Regions from separate parts of the Ruminococcus sp. OM04-4AA genome, predicted to be linked through region 4. Evidence: predicted binding sites of a transcription regulator. Region 4 holds the regulator's gene; each other region holds the start of a gene.
What was found. The regulator Rex, encoded in region 4, represses fermentation and respiration genes when NADH is low (regulators of the CRP and FNR family bind a similar motif). The targets are predictions, from matches to a motif close to ATTGTTAANNNNTTAACAAT.
Positions count from the first base shown of each region.

Region 1: the regulator Rex is predicted to act here: its motif matches at 1,870-1,889, upstream of fucO (lactaldehyde reductase).
Region 2: the regulator Rex is predicted to act here: its motif matches at 1,781-1,800, upstream of adhE (bifunctional acetaldehyde-CoA/alcohol dehydrogenase).
Region 3: the regulator Rex is predicted to act here: its motif matches at 2,272-2,291, upstream of gap (type I glyceraldehyde-3-phosphate dehydrogenase).

Region 1 is NZ_QTZH01000029.1:29,413-33,919, reverse strand. Features, by position in the region: gene DXB52_RS09650 (TetR/AcrR family transcriptional regulator C-terminal domain-containing protein) at 1-170, shown strand, start outside; gene fucO (lactaldehyde reductase) at 623-1,768, opposite strand; gene DXB52_RS09640 (hypothetical protein) at 2,085-2,441, shown strand; gene DXB52_RS09635 (ABC1 kinase family protein) at 2,605-4,188, shown strand.
Region 2 is NZ_QTZH01000002.1:97,209-101,715, forward strand. Features, by position in the region: gene DXB52_RS01325 (DNA-directed RNA polymerase subunit alpha) at 1-858, shown strand, start outside; gene DXB52_RS01330 (bL17 family ribosomal protein) at 1,050-1,568, shown strand; gene adhE (bifunctional acetaldehyde-CoA/alcohol dehydrogenase) at 1,919-4,507, shown strand, end outside.
Region 3 is NZ_QTZH01000001.1:74,735-79,241, forward strand. Features, by position in the region: gene nifU (Fe-S cluster assembly scaffold protein NifU) at 1-316, shown strand, start outside; gene mnmA (tRNA 2-thiouridine(34) synthase MnmA) at 316-1,392, shown strand; gene DXB52_RS00340 (histidinol-phosphatase HisJ family protein) at 1,389-2,210, shown strand; gene gap (type I glyceraldehyde-3-phosphate dehydrogenase) at 2,368-3,387, shown strand; gene DXB52_RS00350 (phosphoglycerate kinase) at 3,558-4,507, shown strand, end outside.
Region 4 is NZ_QTZH01000005.1:75,910-80,416, reverse strand. Features, by position in the region: gene alr (alanine racemase) at 1-439, opposite strand, end outside; gene DXB52_RS03135 (NAD(P)H-hydrate dehydratase) at 443-1,933, opposite strand; gene DXB52_RS03130 (redox-sensing transcriptional repressor Rex) at 2,071-2,706, opposite strand; gene abc-f (ribosomal protection-like ABC-F family protein) at 2,872-4,507, shown strand, end outside.

The sequences.
Region 1 (4,507 bases), on a different contig from region 4:
CCGACAAGATTCGCTTTCAGTTAGAAATGTACTGCCAAGGCTCCATCTACATGACGGTCCAATGGGTTCTCGGCAATCACAAAGCCACCCCCGAAACCCTGGCTAGATTCCTCTCCGAATCCATGCCTGCTGAACTAAGAGACGTCTTTAAAGAACGTGGATTGTTGTAGACAGACCTTTTGGTGCAGATTTATTTCTACACACAAAAAATGTGCGAATCATTTCACCCCTTCATATATTCCGTAAATCTATTTCTATACACAGAAAAAAACACGCGAATTCTTTCATCCTTACGTACATTCTGTAAATCTATTTCTGTACACAAACATATTTGCTCTATGATTCGATAGAGTACAATCGAAGTAGAAAGGGACAGTGCAGCTGGTGAATGTGGAGCATACTTGCTCACACTTGAAAAACGATAGATTGTGTTAAAGAAAGGATCGATAGCTGTCTGAGCGGCAGCGAGTTTATCGATCCTTTCTTTGTTCTTAGCAATCTGTTGTTTTTCTTAGTATGAACAGTGTGCGTAACCCTGAGTCAGCTGCACTGTCCCTTCTACGAAGACAAAACTCTAACCCCAATCACAGGAAGAATTTTCGCCCGTGTACTAGAAATCAATTTACATAAGCTTTCTAAAGAGCTCTTTCAGATCCTCTACACTTGCATCTTTCGGGTTACCCGGTGCACAAGCATCAGCGTGAGCAGACTCAGCGAGGAACTGCAGATCTTCTTCTTTCAGAGCTTCCAGTTTTGTCGGGATTCCAACGTCAACAGAAAGTTTCTGAACAGCATCAACAGCAGCTTTTCTGTATTCTTCAACAGACATGTCGTCAACACCTTTAATGCCCAGTGCTCTTGCGATTTCACGGTATTTCTCACCTGTACAATCTGCATTGTATTCCATAACGATTGGAAGCATCATAGCACATGCAACACCATGTGGAGTATCGTATACAGCACCAAGGGTATGAGCCATAGAGTGGGCGATTCCAAGACCTACATTAGAGAATCCCATTCCTGCGATATACTGCCCAAGAGCCATTCCTTCACGGCCTTCTTTTTCATTTGCAACAGCACTTCTTAAAGATTTTCCAATGATTTCGATTGCTTTGATATGGAACATATCTGTCATTTCCCAAGCAGCTTTTGTTGTATATCCTTCAATTGCATGTGTCAGGGCATCCATACCTGTGGAAGCTGTAAGTCCCTTTGGCATAGAGGACATCATATCCGGGTCAACAACTGCGATAACCGGCATGTCATGTGGGTCAACACAAACGAATTTTCTCTTTCTCTCAACGTCTGTGATAACGTAGTTGATTGTAACCTCAGCAGCTGTTCCGGCTGTTGTTGGAACTGCGATGATCGGTACACAAGGTTTTGTTGTCGGTGCAACACCTTCAAGGCTTCTTACATCTTCAAATTCCGGGTTTGCGATGATGATACCGATTGCTTTGGAAGTATCCATAGAAGAACCACCACCGATTGCAACGATGTAATCTGCTTCAGCTTTCTTGAATGCTTCTACTCCGTGCTGTACATTTTCGATTGTTGGGTTTGCTTTGATATCAGAATAAATCTCATAAGCAAGTCCATTTTCATCAAGAATATCTGTTACTTTCTTTGTAACTCCGAATTTGATCAGATCCGGGTCAGAACATACAAAAGCTTTCTTAAATGCTCTTGCTTTTGCTTCTGTAGCAATCTCTTTGATTGCGCCTGCTCCATGATAAGATGTTTCATTTAACATAATTCTGTTTGCCATGATTTTCAATCTCCTTTTTTAAAAACAGATTTTCGGGAAATTCATTCCCGTTACTTTATGTTTTTATTTTAACAATCAGAAATAGAAAAGAAAAGTTACAAATAGTTAAAAATGTAACATTTTAGGCATTTTCTTTGTGAAAAAGTATTGAAATTTATAAAGAACCTATTAAATTATTGTGAAACAAGTACAGAAAATGGGCTAGAATACTAGACGAAATGATGAGAAAGTTGTAGAATCTAAATATCATATATGTGATGACTCTCATCTCCACAGGTGATGCGAGACAGAACAATTACGGAAGGAGACAGGCATTATGGAAAAATTAACAGACAACTTAAAGAAGGTAATACTGGCTGGAATCGGAGCGGTTGCTACAACTGCAGAGAAGTCAAAGGACGTTCTTGATGATATGGTAAAAAAAGGCGAACTTACAGTGGAGCAGGGCAAGGTTCTGAATGAGGAACTCAAGCATAATCTGAAGCAGACAGTAAAGAACAATGTGAATGTGAAAGTCAAAGTCACTACACCGGAAGAATTAAGCGAACTTCTCGACAAGATGACACCGGAGCAGTTAGAAGCACTGAAGGCTCAGATCAAGGCGAAAGAGTCAACCGTAGATTCGGAAGCAGAAGAGGTGGATGCAGAAAATACAGTGAAGATGCAGAAGTAGTTGAGGAAGATACAAAAGAAGAGTAAAAATATCAGAGAAGCTGCCGAAAAGCGGCTTTTCTGCTTTCTCAAGAAAGAAAAAAGTGACTATTATTTTAGGTCTATCAGCAAGGAATACAGGAAAAAAGAGAAATGTGTCACTGAGACAGCGGGAGAATACAGATATGAGTGAGAAAGAAAAGGGAACGAATAATTCAAGATTTAGAGAGATTATTTCTGTACTTCGAAAACATAATATCACACATGGCATCAGTCCGAAGAAACTTCGTTTGATCATGGAGGATCTTGGTCCGACTTTTGTGAAGATCGGACAGATCATGGCACTTCATTCGGACATTCTTCCGAAGGCATATTGTGATGAATTGATGGAATTATGCACGGATGCAAGACCGATGCCTTTCGAGGAGGCAGTGTCTGTAATTGATGAGTCTTATGGGCGTTCCTGGAAGAAGGTATTTGCATCGATTGAAGAGACACCAATCGGTTCTGCATCAATTGCGCAGGTACATAGAGCAGTCTTAAAGTCAGGAGAAGAGGTTGTCGTTAAGATCCAGAGAAAAGACATTTATGAAATGATGGCGAGGGATATTGATTTTATCCGTAAAGCAATCAAGCTGATGCCACCGATCAGTCTGAAAGGAATGGCTGATTTTGATCTTGTGCTTGATGAACTCTGGTCTGTGACAAGAGATGAGATGAATTTCCTGACCGAAGCATCGAATATCGAAGAATTTGCCAGAAGAAATAAAGATGTCAATTTCGTCCAGACACCGGTTCTGTATCAGCAGTATACAACCGTGCATGTGCTGGTGATGGAATACATTGACGGCTGTGGAATTGATGAGAAGGATAAGCTGATCGAAGATGGCTATGACCTGAAAGAAATTGGAAGCAAACTTGTAGATAACTATATCAAGCAAGTAATGGATGATGGGTTCTTCCACGCTGATCCGCATTCCGGAAATGTAAAGATCCGTGATGGAAAGATTGTCTGGATTGATATGGGTATGATGGGACGACTGACAGAGCATGACCGTGAGATGATCACGCTTGCGATCGAAGGCGTTGCACTGAATGATGTTGGTCTGATCCTAAAGGCGGTTCTCGGACTGGGCGAATTCAAAGAACGACCGGAGCAGAGAAAACTTTACGAAGACATTGAAGGATTACTTTTGAAATACGGAAGTACCGATATGGGCAAGATTAATGTGGCAGAGGTCATGACGGATCTGATGGAAGTCATGAAAGAAAATAAGATCATGATGCCACATGGACTGACGATGCTTGCCAGAGGACTTACGCATATGGAAGGTGTACTTGCCAATATCGCACCGGATATCAATATGGTGGAGATTGCCAGAGCAAGACTTGCTGCGGATTTTCTTCACAATTTTAACTTTAAGAAGGAATTGAAGAACACAGGAAGAAGCCTTTTGAAATCTGTGCGGAAGATGATTGACCTTCCATCCATGACAACGGACTTAATGGATGAATTTATGAAAGGGCAGTCAAAAGTAAACCTGGATCTGCGTGTGTCAAAGGATCTGGCATTTCTTTTAAGACGACTTGTAAGGAATATTGTTATGGGTCTTTGGGTCATGGCACTTCTGATCAGTTCAAGTATTATCTGTACGACGGATATGACACCGAAGTTTATGGGAATCCCGGCACTTGGTGCGTTCGGATATCTGATGGCAGTGGTGATTATGATCTATGTATTTGTGAAACATATTTTCTCGAGGAAGTAAAAAAAGAATAGAAAGCAAAGGAAAAGAGAGATGAAATTTTCGTCTCTCTTTTTTATATATTAGGAAAGTTCTTTCCTAATATATAAAAACGCTCCGCTCAGGATGCGCACTGCGGCGTACAAGGTAGGTGTCGCAAGCGGTCTACGTTTCCACTTCGGTCCTTGCTAAACAAGCGCCACTGGCGCTTAGCAACGCCGCAGGCGCAAGAATGTGCCTCGGCACATTCTTTGTTAATGAGAAAAATATATAAGTTAAAAACAGATAAATGAGAAAAGTTCTCAAATAATAAAAATCCAATTGACTGGATAATAGACATCCT
Region 2 (4,507 bases), on a different contig from region 4:
ACGCTTGGTAACGCGCTGAGAAGAATTATGCTTTCTTCCCTGCCGGGAGCAGCAGTTAGTTCTGTGAAAATCGACGGTGTACTGCACGAGTTCAGTTCCATCCCGGGTGTTAAAGAAGATGTGACAGAGATCATCATGAACTTGAAATCTCTGGCTATCAAGAACACATCTGAGTCTGATGAAGTGAAGACAGCTTATATCGAGTTTGAAGGAGAAGGCGTTGTAACAGGTGCTGATATCCAGTGTGACTCTGATATTGAGATTGTAAACCCGGAGCAGGTAATTGCTACATTAAGCGGTGGCAAAGACAGCAAGCTTTACATGGAACTTACAATCACTAAAGGTAGAGGATATGTAAGCTCAGATAAGAATAAAACAGAAGATATGCCAATCGGTGTTCTTCCGATCGATTCTATCTATACACCGATCGATCGTGTTAACCTGACAGTTCAGGATACACGTGTAGGTCAGGTTACAGATTATGACAAACTGACACTTGATGTCTGGACAAAAGGTACAATGGCTCCTGATGAGGCTGTCAGCCTTGCAGCAAAAGTGTTAAGTGAGCATCTGAAACTCTTCATCGACCTGTCAGAGGTAGCTCAGCAGGCAGAAGTTATGATTGAGAAAGAGGATGACGAGAAAGAAAAAGTTCTTGAGATGAGCATTGATGAACTTGAACTTTCTGTTCGTTCTTACAATTGTCTGAAGAGAGCCGGAATCAACACAGTTGAAGAGCTCACAAACAAGACTCCGGAAGACATGATGAAGGTTCGTAACCTTGGTCGCAAGTCTCTCGAAGAAGTTCTTGCAAAACTGAAAGAACTCAATCTGGAACTGAACCACGGAGAAGAATAATATTTTATATCCGTACTATGATAAATTATCAGGACACTTATGTCCTGCACAGGCTGTGATTACAGTTTTGTTAATTGCAGCCCGCTGAAGATTGAATATCCTGGTGGTAAGCCCGAAGAGCACAGCAGGAGCATTTGATTAGTAAGCCCGAAGATGCATAACCAAATGTTAATTAATGGAGGAAATTTGAAATGGCAAAGTATAGAAAACTTGGCAGAACAGCAAGCCAGAGAAAAGCTTTACTTAGAAACCAGGTAACAGCACTTCTTAACAACGGAAAGATCGTTACAACAGAAGCTAAGGCAAAAGAGATCCGTAAGCAGGCAGAAAGCCTGATCGCTCTTGCTGTAAAAGAGAAAGATAACTTCGAAGAAGTTACAGTAATGGCTAAAGTAGCACGTAAAGATGCTGATGGCAAACGTGTGAAAGAAGTTGTTGACGGTAAGAAAGTTACTGTTTATGACGAAGTTGAGAAGACAATCAAAAAAGATAAGCCAAGCAGACTGCACGCTAGACGTCAGATGCTGAAAGTTCTCTTCCCTGTTAAAGAAGGCGAGAAGAGAAACATGAAAGATGTTGACATGGTTGCAAAACTCTTTGATGAGATCGCTCCAAAATATGCTGATCGTAACGGTGGTTACACAAGAATCGTAAAGATTGGTCAGCGTAAAGGTGACGCAGCTATGGAAGTTCTGATCGAGCTTGTTTAATCTATTTTGAATTTATAGCTGAACTTAGACTCCCATGTAGGATGAATGTCCTGCATGGGAGTTTTTATATATTAGGAAAGTTCTATCCTAATATATAAAAACACTCCGCTTGGGATGTGTCAAAACTGTTCGCTGTCAAGAAAAAAATCATTTTTGTAAAAAGTGCACAACTGATGTTAAAAAAATAACGTTAAAACTTTAACGAAAGGTACATTGACAATTAATTAACGAACCAGTATACTATTAACTGTAATCGGGAAACATAAAAACAACCCGATCGGATAAAACTTGCAGGTTACAAAAACAGTGACTATAAAAATGATTTATTCAAGTACAGGAGGAATACTCAGATGGCAAAGAAAGAGGCGGCAAAAACTGTAGAGACAAAGACAGTAAATACCGGATTCGTTGATAACGTAGAAGCTCTTGAAGCAAAAATGAAAGAAATGCGCGAAGCACAGAAAATCTTCGCTACATTTACACAGGAGCAGGTTGACAAAATCTTCTATGAAGCAGCTATGGCAGCAAACAAGCAGCGTATCCCGCTTGCAAGACTTGCAGTAGAAGAAACTCAGAGAGGTATTCTCGAGGATAAGGTTATCAAAAACCATTACGCAGCAGAGTATATTTACAACGCATACAAAGATACAAAGACATGTGGTGTTGTAGAAGAAGATAAGGCTTTCGGAATCAAAAAGATTGCAGAGCCAATCGGACTTGTTGCAGCAGTTATCCCTACAACAAACCCTACATCAACAGCAATCTTCAAAACACTGATCTGCTTAAAGACGAGAAATGCAATCATCATCAGCCCACACCCGGCTGCTAAGGCATCTACAATCGCAGCAGCTAAAGTTGTTCTTGATGCAGCAGTTAAGGCAGGAGCTCCGGAAGGAATCATCGGATGGATCGATGCTCCGTCACTGGAACTTACAAACACAGTAATGAGAGATGCAGACATCATCCTTGCAACAGGTGGTCCTGGAATGGTTAAAGCAGCTTACTCTTCAGGAAAGCCGGCACTCGGAGTTGGAGCTGGTAACACACCGGTTATCATCGACGACACAGCAGATGTAAGAATGGCAGTTAACTCAATCATCCACTCTAAGACATTTGACAATGGTATGATCTGTGCTTCTGAGCAGTCTGTAACAGTACTTGAAAGCGTATATGAAGAAGCAAAGAAAGAATTCCAGTATAGAGGATGCTACTTCCTGAAACCAGGTGAGGAGCTTGACAAAGTTCGTAAGACAATCATCATCAACGGTGCACTGAACAGTAAGATCCCAGGAAAATCAGCTTATGAAATCGCTCAGATGGCAGGCGTTGATGTACCGAAGAATACAAAGATCCTGATCGGAGAAGTTGAATCTGTAGATATCTCAGAAGAATTTGCACATGAGAAATTATCACCGGTACTTGGTATGTACAAAGCCAAAACATTTGATGAGGCGCTTGAGAAAGCAGCTCAGCTTGTAGCAGACGGTGGATATGGACATACATCTTCCCTCTACGTACATCCGGCAGAGACAGAGAAGATTGCAAAACATGCAGCAGCAATGAAGACTTGTCGTGTACTGATCAACACACCTTCTTCTCACGGTGGAATCGGAGACCTTTATAACTTCAAGATGGCTCCGTCCCTTACACTTGGATGTGGATCATGGGGTGGAAACTCTGTATCAGAGAACGTAGGAGTAAAACATCTGCTTAACATCAAGACAGTTGCAGAGAGGAGAGAAAATATGCTGTGGTTCAGAACACCTGAGAAAGTTTACTTCAAGAAAGGTTCTATGCCGGTTGCACTGGATGAGCTTGGAACAGTAATGCACAAGAAGAAAGCATTTATCGTAACTGACTCTTTCCTTTACAAGAACGGATATGTAAAACCAATCGAAGATAAATTAGATGAAATGGGAATCCAGCATACATGCTTCTTCGAGGTAGCACCAGACCCGACACTTCAGTGTGCACGCAAGGGTGTTGACCAGATGAGACAGTTCGAGCCAGATACAATCATCGCTCTTGGTGGTGGATCTGCAATGGACGCTGCTAAGATCATGTGGATCATGTATGAGCATCCGGAAGCAAACTTCGAAGATATGGCTATGGACTTCATGGACATCCGTAAGAGAGTATTTACATTCCCTAAGATGGGAGAGAAAGCTTACTTCGTAGCTATTCCAACATCTTCAGGAACAGGTTCTGAGGTAACACCATTCGCAATCATCACAGACGCTGACACAGGTGTTAAATGGCCAATCGCTGACTACGCTCTGCTTCCAAACATGGCAATCGTAGACGTAGACAACATGATGACACAGCCGAAGGGACTGACAAGTGCTTCAGGTATCGACGTTATGACACATGCAATCGAGGCATATGTATCTATCATGGCTACAGATTACACAGATGGTCTTGCTATGAAGGCTGTTAAGCTTGTATTCGAGAACCTTCCATCTGCATATGAGAACGGAGCAAACGATCCGAAGGCTCGTGAAGAAATGGCAAACGCTTCCTGTATGGCTGGTATGGCATTCGCAAATGCATTCCTTGGTGTTAACCACTCCATGGCTCATAAGCTTGGTGCTTTCCACCACCTGCCACACGGTGTTGCTAACGCAGTAATCCTTACAGAGGTTATGAGATACAACGCAGCAGAAGTTCCGACAAAGATGGGAACATTCTCACAGTATCAGTACCCACATGCACTTGCAAGATACGCAGAACTCGGACGTTTCGCAGGATGCACAGGTAAAGATGATAAAGAAGTATTTGAGAACTTCATCGCTAAGCTTGAAGAACTCAAAGAGAAGATTGGAATCAAGAAGACAATCAAAGATTACGGTATCGATGAGAAGTACTTCCTTGATACACTTGATGAAATGTCAGAGCAGGCATTCAACGATCAGTGTACAGGAGCTAACCCAAGATACCCA
Region 3 (4,507 bases), on a different contig from region 4:
TGATGAAAATCAGATCATTCGTGATGTAAAGTTTAAAACATTCGGGTGTGGAGCAGCTGTTGCAACTTCCAGTATGGCAACAGAGATGGTTAAAGGAAAAAGCATTCAGGAAGCAATGGAGGTAACAAACAAAGCCGTTATGGAAGCTCTTGACGGACTTCCGCCGGTAAAGGTTCACTGTTCACTTCTTGCAGAGGAAGCAATCCATGCAGCACTCTGGGATTATGCAGAGAAACACGGTATCAAGATTGAGGGACTTCAGAAACCGAAGTCAGATATTCACGAAGGTGAAGAAGCAGAGGAAGAGGAATATTAATGAGCAAAGGCAAAGTTGTTGTTGGAATGTCCGGGGGAGTAGATTCCTCCGTGGCAGCCTGGCTTTTGAAAGAACAAGGCTATGATGTGATCGGTGTGACGATGCAGATCTGGCAGGATGAGGACAATGAGGTTCAAGAAGAAAACGGCGGCTGTTGCGGGCTCAGTGCGGTAGACGATGCAAGACGTGTTGCATCGTCTATTGGTATTCCGTATTATGTGATGAATTTTAAACAGGAATTCCAGAAAAATGTAATTGATTACTTTACGGAAGAATACCTGAACGGAAGAACACCTAACCCGTGTATTGCCTGCAACCGTTATGTGAAATGGGAAGCACTTTTGCAGAGAAGTCTTTCCATCGGAGCAGACTATATCGCAACAGGACATTATGCGAGGATTGATAAACTTCCGAATGGAAGATACGCAATCCGAAGATCTGCGACGCTTGCGAAAGACCAGACTTATGCACTTTATAACCTGACTCAGGAGCAACTGGCGCATACGCTGATGCCGGTTGGAAATTATTCAAAGGATAAGATCCGTGAGATGGCAGAAGAAATTGGACTGCAGGTTGCTAACAAGCCAGATAGTCAGGATATCTGTTTTGTTCCGGATGGAGATTATGCAACCTTTATTGAAGAAAATGCAGATACTCCGATCCGTCAGGGGAATTTTGTAACACCGGACGGAAAGATTCTTGGAAAACACAAAGGAATCATTCATTATACGGTAGGGCAGCGTAAAGGGCTTGGACTTGCGCTGGGATATCCGGCATTTGTACTTGAGATTCGTCCGGAAACAGATGAAGTTGTGATTGGAACATACGAAGAATCTTTAACGCATACGCTGCGTGCGAATGAATTGAATTTCATGAGTGTAGAAGATATCACAGAACCCATCCGGGTGTTTGCAAAGATCCGTTACAATCATAAAGGAGCCTGGTGCACAGTGGAAAAGACAGGGGAAGATGAAATCACCTGCACATTTGATGAACCAATCCGTGCAGTGACACCGGGACAGGCGGTTGTTCTCTATGATGGTGAGTATGTATTAGGAGGCGGCACAATATTATGATAGCATGTGATGCGCATATGCATACAAGATTTTCAGAAGATAGTGATGCATCTGTACATTCCATGCTTGATGCAGCGGTGAATAAAGGAATGCAGGCAGTCTGCATCACGGATCATCTTGATAAAGACTTTCCGGAAACACCGGATTTTCCGGCGGGTGCATTTATGTTCGACCTGGATGAATATTTCAGCAGACTGACGCAATTAAAAACAGAATATCAGAAGAAACTGGAAGTCCGGATTGGTGTAGAGATCGGACTTCAGCCACACCTGGGAGAATATTATAAAGAACTGACAGAAAAATATCCGTTTGATTTTGTGATCGGTTCAATACACCTTATCCATGGACAGGATCCGTATTATCGTGGATTTTTTGAAGGACGAAGTGATGAGGAGGCTTATCATGAAGCATTTCAGGTGGCAATTGAAAACCTGAAAAAAATAAATTCCTTCGATAGCCTGGGACATTTGGACTATGTTGTCCGTTATGGCGCACATCAGGCAGAAGAATATTCTTACAGAAAATATGCAGAAGAGATCGATGAGATACTAAAACATCTGATCAGTCATGGAAAAGGACTTGAGATGAACATGGCAGGAATGAAATATGGACTTGGATTTCCAAACCCGCATCCGGATGTTATCAGAAGATATAAGGAGCTTGGTGGTGAAATTGTCACAATCGGAGCAGATGCACACAGGCCGGAACATGTAGCTTTTGACTATGAGCAGGCAGGAGAGATACTTGCAGGCTGTGGTTTTAGTTATTATGCAGAATTTAAGGGGCGGAAACCGGTGTTTAGGAGAATTGTTCCATAAAATTAGAATTATATGGATTTAAGGCTTGAATTTTTGTTCTTGTTTTAGTACAATGAATCTAGTTGATGAATATTTAACAATTATCGCTTTGTTAAATTCATCGCCATGGCTGGAGATACAGCCATAAATTTTTTAAACTTTTTAGGAGGAATTAATCATGGCAGTAAAAGTAGCGATTAATGGTTTTGGACGTATCGGACGTCTTGCTTTCAGACAGATGTTCGGAGCAGAAGGATATGAGGTAGTAGCAATCAACGACCTTACATCTCCTAAGATGCTTGCTCACTTATTAAAATATGACTCAACTCAGGGAACATACGCTCTTGCAGATACAGTAGAAGCAGGAGAGGATTCTATCACAGTTGACGGAAAAGAGATCAAGATCTACGCAAAAGCTAACGCAGCTGAGCTTCCTTGGGGAGAGATCGGTGTTGACGTTGTTCTGGAGTGTACAGGATTCTACACATCCAAAGCAAAAGCTCAGGCTCACATCGATGCAGGTGCTAAGAAAGTAGTTATTTCTGCTCCAGCTGGAAATGACCTTCCGACAATCGTTTACAATGTAAACCACGAAGAACTTACAAAAGAGGACAACATCATCTCCGCAGCTTCTTGTACAACAAACTGCCTGGCTCCGATGGCAAAAGCTCTTAACGACCTTGCAGCAATCAAGTCCGGTATCATGTGTACAATCCACGCTTACACAGGAGATCAGATGACACTTGATGGACCGCAGAGAAAAGGTGATCTTAGAAGATCTCGTGCAGCTGCAGTTAACATCGTACCAAACAGCACAGGTGCTGCTAAAGCAATCGGTCTTGTTATCCCAGAACTGAACGGAAAACTTATCGGATCTGCTCAGCGTGTTCCTACACCAACAGGTTCTACAACAATCCTTACAGCAGTAGTTGAGGGAGAAGTTACTGTAGATCAGATCAACGCAGCTATGAAAGCAGCTTCTAACGAGTCCTTCGGATACAACACAGATGAGATCGTATCCAGCGACATCGTAGGAATGAGATTTGGATCACTGTTTGATGCAACTCAGACAATGGCTCTTCCAGTTGGTGATGGTACAACAGAGGTTCAGGTTGTTTCATGGTATGACAACGAGAACTCTTACACAAGCCAGATGGTAAGAACAATCAAACACTTCGGAACACTTCTTGAGGCTTAATTTTATATTAAATACTCAGAATTAATCTGAATTATTGACTCACAATGGGGTCCGGTCTTATTGTAGGACCGGATCCTTTTTAATGTGATCGTTAAATATCTGCTGGTGATAATTCACACGGAATTTATGAGACGATCAGGAAAAAGACAAGATACAGGAGGCTATGAAAAATGGCAGCACTTAATAAAAAATCCGTAGATGATATCAATGTAAAAGGAAAAAGAGTTCTTGTAAGATGTGATTTCAACGTACCGCTTCAGGATGGAAAGATCACAGATGAGAACCGTATCGTGGCAGCTCTTCCTACAATCAAGAAGCTGATCGCTGATGGAGGAAAAGTAATTCTTTGTTCCCACCTTGGAAAACCGAAGGGAGAGCCAAAGCCGGAGCTTTCACTTGCACCAGTAGCAGTAAGACTTTCTGAGCTCCTTGGACAGGAAGTTAAATTTGCAGCTGATCCGGAAGTAGTTGGACCAAACGCAAAAGCAGCTGTTGAAGCTATGAAAGACGGAGATGTTGTTCTTCTTGAAAACACACGTTACAGAGCAGAAGAGACAAAGAACGGTGAAGCATTCAGCAAAGACCTTGCTTCTCTTTGCGATGTATTCGTAAACGATGCATTCGGAACAGCTCATAGAGCACACTGTTCTAACGTAGGTGTTACACAGTTTGTTGACACAGCAGTTGTTGGATACCTTATGCAGAAAGAAATCGATTTCCTTGGAAATGCAGTAGAGAATCCGGAAAGACCATTTGTTGCAATCCTTGGAGGATCTAAAGTATCCAGTAAGATTTCTGTAATCAACAACCTTCTTGACAAAGTTGATACTCTGATCATTGGTGGTGGAATGTGCTACACATTCACAAAAGCTCAGGGCGGAAGCGTAGGAAATTCCCTTCTTGAGGAAGATTACTTACAGTACGCACTTGACATGGTTAAGAAAGCAGAAGAGAAAGGTGTAAAACTTCTTCTTCCAGTTGATGCTGTAGCAGCAGACGCTTTCTCTAACGATGCAAATACACAGGTAGTAGCTCAGAATGAGATCCCAGAAGGATGGATGGGACTTGATATCGGACCAAAGACAGCTGAGATGTTTGCAGACGCTGTTAAATCTGCGAA
Region 4 (4,507 bases):
CACTCTCTTTGCTTACTTTGAATCCAATTCGTCCCATTCCTGTATCAATTTTTATGTGAAGAAATGCGGTCTTTCCTGACCTTACGGCAGCCTCAGCCATTCCCTTGGCCATCTCTTCTGTATAAACTGCTGCACGGATTTCTTTTTCAACCATTTCTTCATACTCATCAGGAAAAACACAGCCAAGAATCAAGATTGGTTTCTTGATTCCATGTGCTCTTAAAGTTCTTGCTTCTCCCATGCATGCTACAGCGTAACCCCAGATATAAGGCGTTTCCTCAAACATTTCCGCAAGAGGAACTGCTCCGTGTCCGTATGCATCCGTCTTGATAACAGCTATTAAACGTCCCTCCTGACCAATGCGATTTTTCATCTGTTCCATATTATATGCAATTGCGTCCAGATTGATCCGGGCACATACTCTGTTATACTGTTTCATAATTTATCTGCACTCCTTTGCATTCTTCATTGCATCGGCCATACCCTGAATCAGGTCTCTGGCTAATACGCTGTAACTTCCTTTGCTCTTTTTCGCTTCATCTCCACCACAGGCATGTAGGAAAACTCCCACAGTAGTGGCTTCAAATGGTGCCATATGCTGTGCAAGAAGTCCTGCAATCGTTCCGGCAAGAACGTCTCCGGAACCACCTTTTGCCATAGAGTTATTACCAGCGAGATTTACAAATTTCTGCCGATTTGTCTGTGCGACAACAGTACGACTGTCTTTTAACACACAGATTATGGATGATTTTGTATCCGGTCCGGATTGTTTTATGATCTGATCAAGTGCCTGGAAGCGATCTTCCATGATCGTATCAATACTCCATCCGGTCAGCCTTGACATTTCTTTCATATGTGGAGTTAAAATCACAGGTGCACAACATTGATTTAATAACTCTATATTCCTACTCAGTAAATTAAGTCCATCGGCATCTATGACACATGGACAAGATACATTTTTCAATACATTTTTCAATATCTTTTCGGAAATCTGTCCCATTCCAAGTCCACAGCCAATACAAACCACATCAGCCCAGTCAAGAAGATGAGACAGTTGACTGTCATCATAAGAATCATAGCAGGATATGATTGCCTCCGGAAGAAGTTCCTGCAGTGCCAGACGGTTTTCACTTGCTGTATAAATCTGTACTAGACCGGCACCAACTGTATAGGCAGCACAGGCAGAAAGGAATGCAGCACCAGCCATCCCGGGACTTCCGGTGATCATAAGAACTTTTCCATAACTTCCCTTGTGCGAATTCATCATTCTCGAAGGAAGAAGTTTTCCAAGATCATTTTTGTCAAAGGTATAACAAACATCCAGGTGATTCGAAAAATATTTCGGATCAATTCCAATTGCAACCGGAATGCTCTCTCCTGCATAGGACTTGCCAGGGAAAAGCTCACAGCCTAATTTTACACATGCCATACATACTGTAAGGTCGGCTCGAAATGCTGTCCCAAGAATCTTTCCTGTTGCAGCACAGATCCCGGATGGAATGTCAACAGCAACTTTTTCTGCATCCTGAAGATTCATCCAGTCGATCACATCTTTATAATGTCCTGTGATTTCACGGCAGAGTCCAACACCAAATACAGCATCAATTATTACAGTATATTCTTCATCCGGGAATTCTGTGAATACAGAAATCCCCATATTTTCTACAATCTGTTTCTGACATCGACATTCTTCACTTAAAGAAGCTTCTTTCCCTGCAAATAGTACATCTGCATGCTTTCCCTGTTCGGTTAAGAGCCTTGCTACTGCAAATCCGTCTCCACCATTGTTGCCGCTTCCACAAACAATCAGATTTTTTTCTGTGGAAATATTTTTCTTATGCATTGTCTCGACAATCTGAAGTGCTGCACGTTCCATAAGTACAAGGGATGGAATCCCAATTTCATGAATTGTGTGTGCATCAGCTTCACTCATCTGCTTCCCATTTGGAAGATATCTCATGCTTATCGCCTGACCTTTCTATCATTATTAATTCCTTTTAACATGAACAAATGCTGCGAAACCTCCTTTTGTCAGTTGGTCCCACAGCATCCTTGCAGCTTTGCTAGATTCTATTCTTTATCCTGCTGACAAAGGTTGTAAGATAACTTCATCAGTGTGTCAGATAAATGTACGTTCTCAACGACCACATCCTTTGGAAGGGAAAGGTCTGTATGTGCAAAATTCCAGATTCCCTTCACACCGTTATCTACCAGAATATCAGCCACTTCAATTGCTTTTGATTTTGGAAGTGTCAGTGCAGCAATTTCAATGTCATTATTCTTAAGAAAATCTTCCAGTTCATCAACCATACGCACAGGAATCCCCCTGATCGTTACGCCTTCCAGTCGAGGATTCACATCAAAAAGACTTTTCAGAATAAATCCGCTTCTTTCGAAGGAAGCATAGTTTGCCAGTGCCTGTCCTAAATTACCGGCACCAATGATAATAAAATTATGACTTCTATCCAATCCTAAGATCTTTCCAATCTCTGTATAAAGATATTTCACATTGTATCCGTACCCCTGCTGGCCGAATCCACCGAAATTATTCAGATCCTGACGTATCTGTGAAGCCGTTACATGCATCTTCTTACTCAGGTCACTGGATGAAATTCTCTCTACGCCAGCCTCCAGCAGATCTCCCAGATATCTGTAGTACCTCGGAAGTCTGGAAATGACTGCGCGTGATATCTTTCTTTGTTCCAATTTTTAGCCCTCCACTCTTAAACTACTCTTTATTATATAAAAGAGTTAAAGTTCTGTCAAACTTTTGTTTTGCAAAAACCTTTAAAATCCATATATTTTCCTTGTATTTTCGACATTTTTCTATATAATGATAATGTTAGAAGTCAAAAAACGAGGTGAAAATATATGATACTCGCATGTCACAATATAGAAAAAGCGTTTGGGGAACGCGAAATTGTACGAGACGGCTCCTTTCATATTGAAGATCGTGAGAAAGCTGCTCTTGTCGGTGTGAACGGCGCCGGGAAATCAACAATCCTTAAGATGATCATCGGAGAAGAACCTCTTGATGGTGGAGAGGTTATTCTCGCGAAAGGAAAGACACTCGGTTATCTTGCGCAGCGTCAGGATTTAAAATCCGGAAATACCATTTATGAGGAAGTAAAAAGTGCAAAAGCGGATATTTTTGCAATGGAAGCTCAGATTCGTTCCATTGAACATGAACTGAAGCATCTGGAAGGTGAGGAATTGCAGAGCCGCCTGGAGACCTACAATCGTCTACAGTCTGAATTTGATGCAAGAAACGGTTATGCCTGCGAAAGTGAGATTACAGGTGTATTAAAGGGACTTGGGTTTACGGAAGACGATTTTAATAAACAGACAGATACACTTTCAGGAGGTCAGAAGACCCGTGTTTCTCTCGGAAAATTACTGCTTACAAGTCCGGATATCCTCCTGCTTGATGAGCCGACAAACCACTTGGATCTGAATTCCATTGCCTGGCTGGAAACATATCTGATCAATTATTCCGGAGCGGTATTTATCGTCTCCCATGACCGTTATTTCCTGAATCGTGTTGTCACAAAAGTTGTTGAGATTGACAATGCACAGGTCCGCATGTACCTTGGAAATTATAAAGATTATGCAATGAAAAAACAGCAGATCCGAGATGCACAGCTGAAAGAATACATGAATCAGCAGCGTGAGATCAAACATCAGCAGGCTGTTATTGATAAATTAAAGTCTTTCAATCGTGAAAAATCAATCAAACGTGCAGAGAGTCGTGAGAAAATGCTTGACAGGATTACGCCATTGGACAAACCGGCTGACAGTACGAAAGAAATGCATTTTACGCTGGAACCATCGCAGATCAGCGGAAATGATGTTCTTACAGTGGAACATCTCTCAAAGCAATTTGACAGTCAGGTTCTCTTCAGTGATATCAGTTTTGAAATCAAACGTGGCGAACATGTCGCTGTGATTGGTGATAACGGAACCGGAAAGACAACACTTTTAAAGATCATTAATCAGGTTATCGCAGCGGATCAGGGCGAATTCACACTTGGATCCAAAGTGACGATTGGTTATTACGATCAGGAACATCACGTACTTCATGATGATAAGACCATTTTTGATGAGATTTCTGATGACTATCCTGATCTTACCAATACACAGATCAGAAATACACTTGCTGCATTCCAGTTTACAGGAGATGAAGTGTTCAAAGAAATTCATACGTTAAGCGGTGGAGAAAAAGGCCGCGTATCACTTGCCAAACTTATGCTTTCGGAAGCAAATTTTCTAATCCTTGATGAGCCGACCAACCATCTGGATATTACTTCCAAAGAAATTCTGGAAGAAGCATTAAATAACTACAGCGGAACGATACTTTATGTATCCCATGACCGTTATTTTATCAATCAGACCGCCTCCCGGATCCTTGAACTGGTGAATCAGACATTTGTTAATTACATCGGAAACTACGATTATTATCTGGAGAAAAAAGAAGCACTGACACTTGCTTATGCTTCTGGAAATGAAA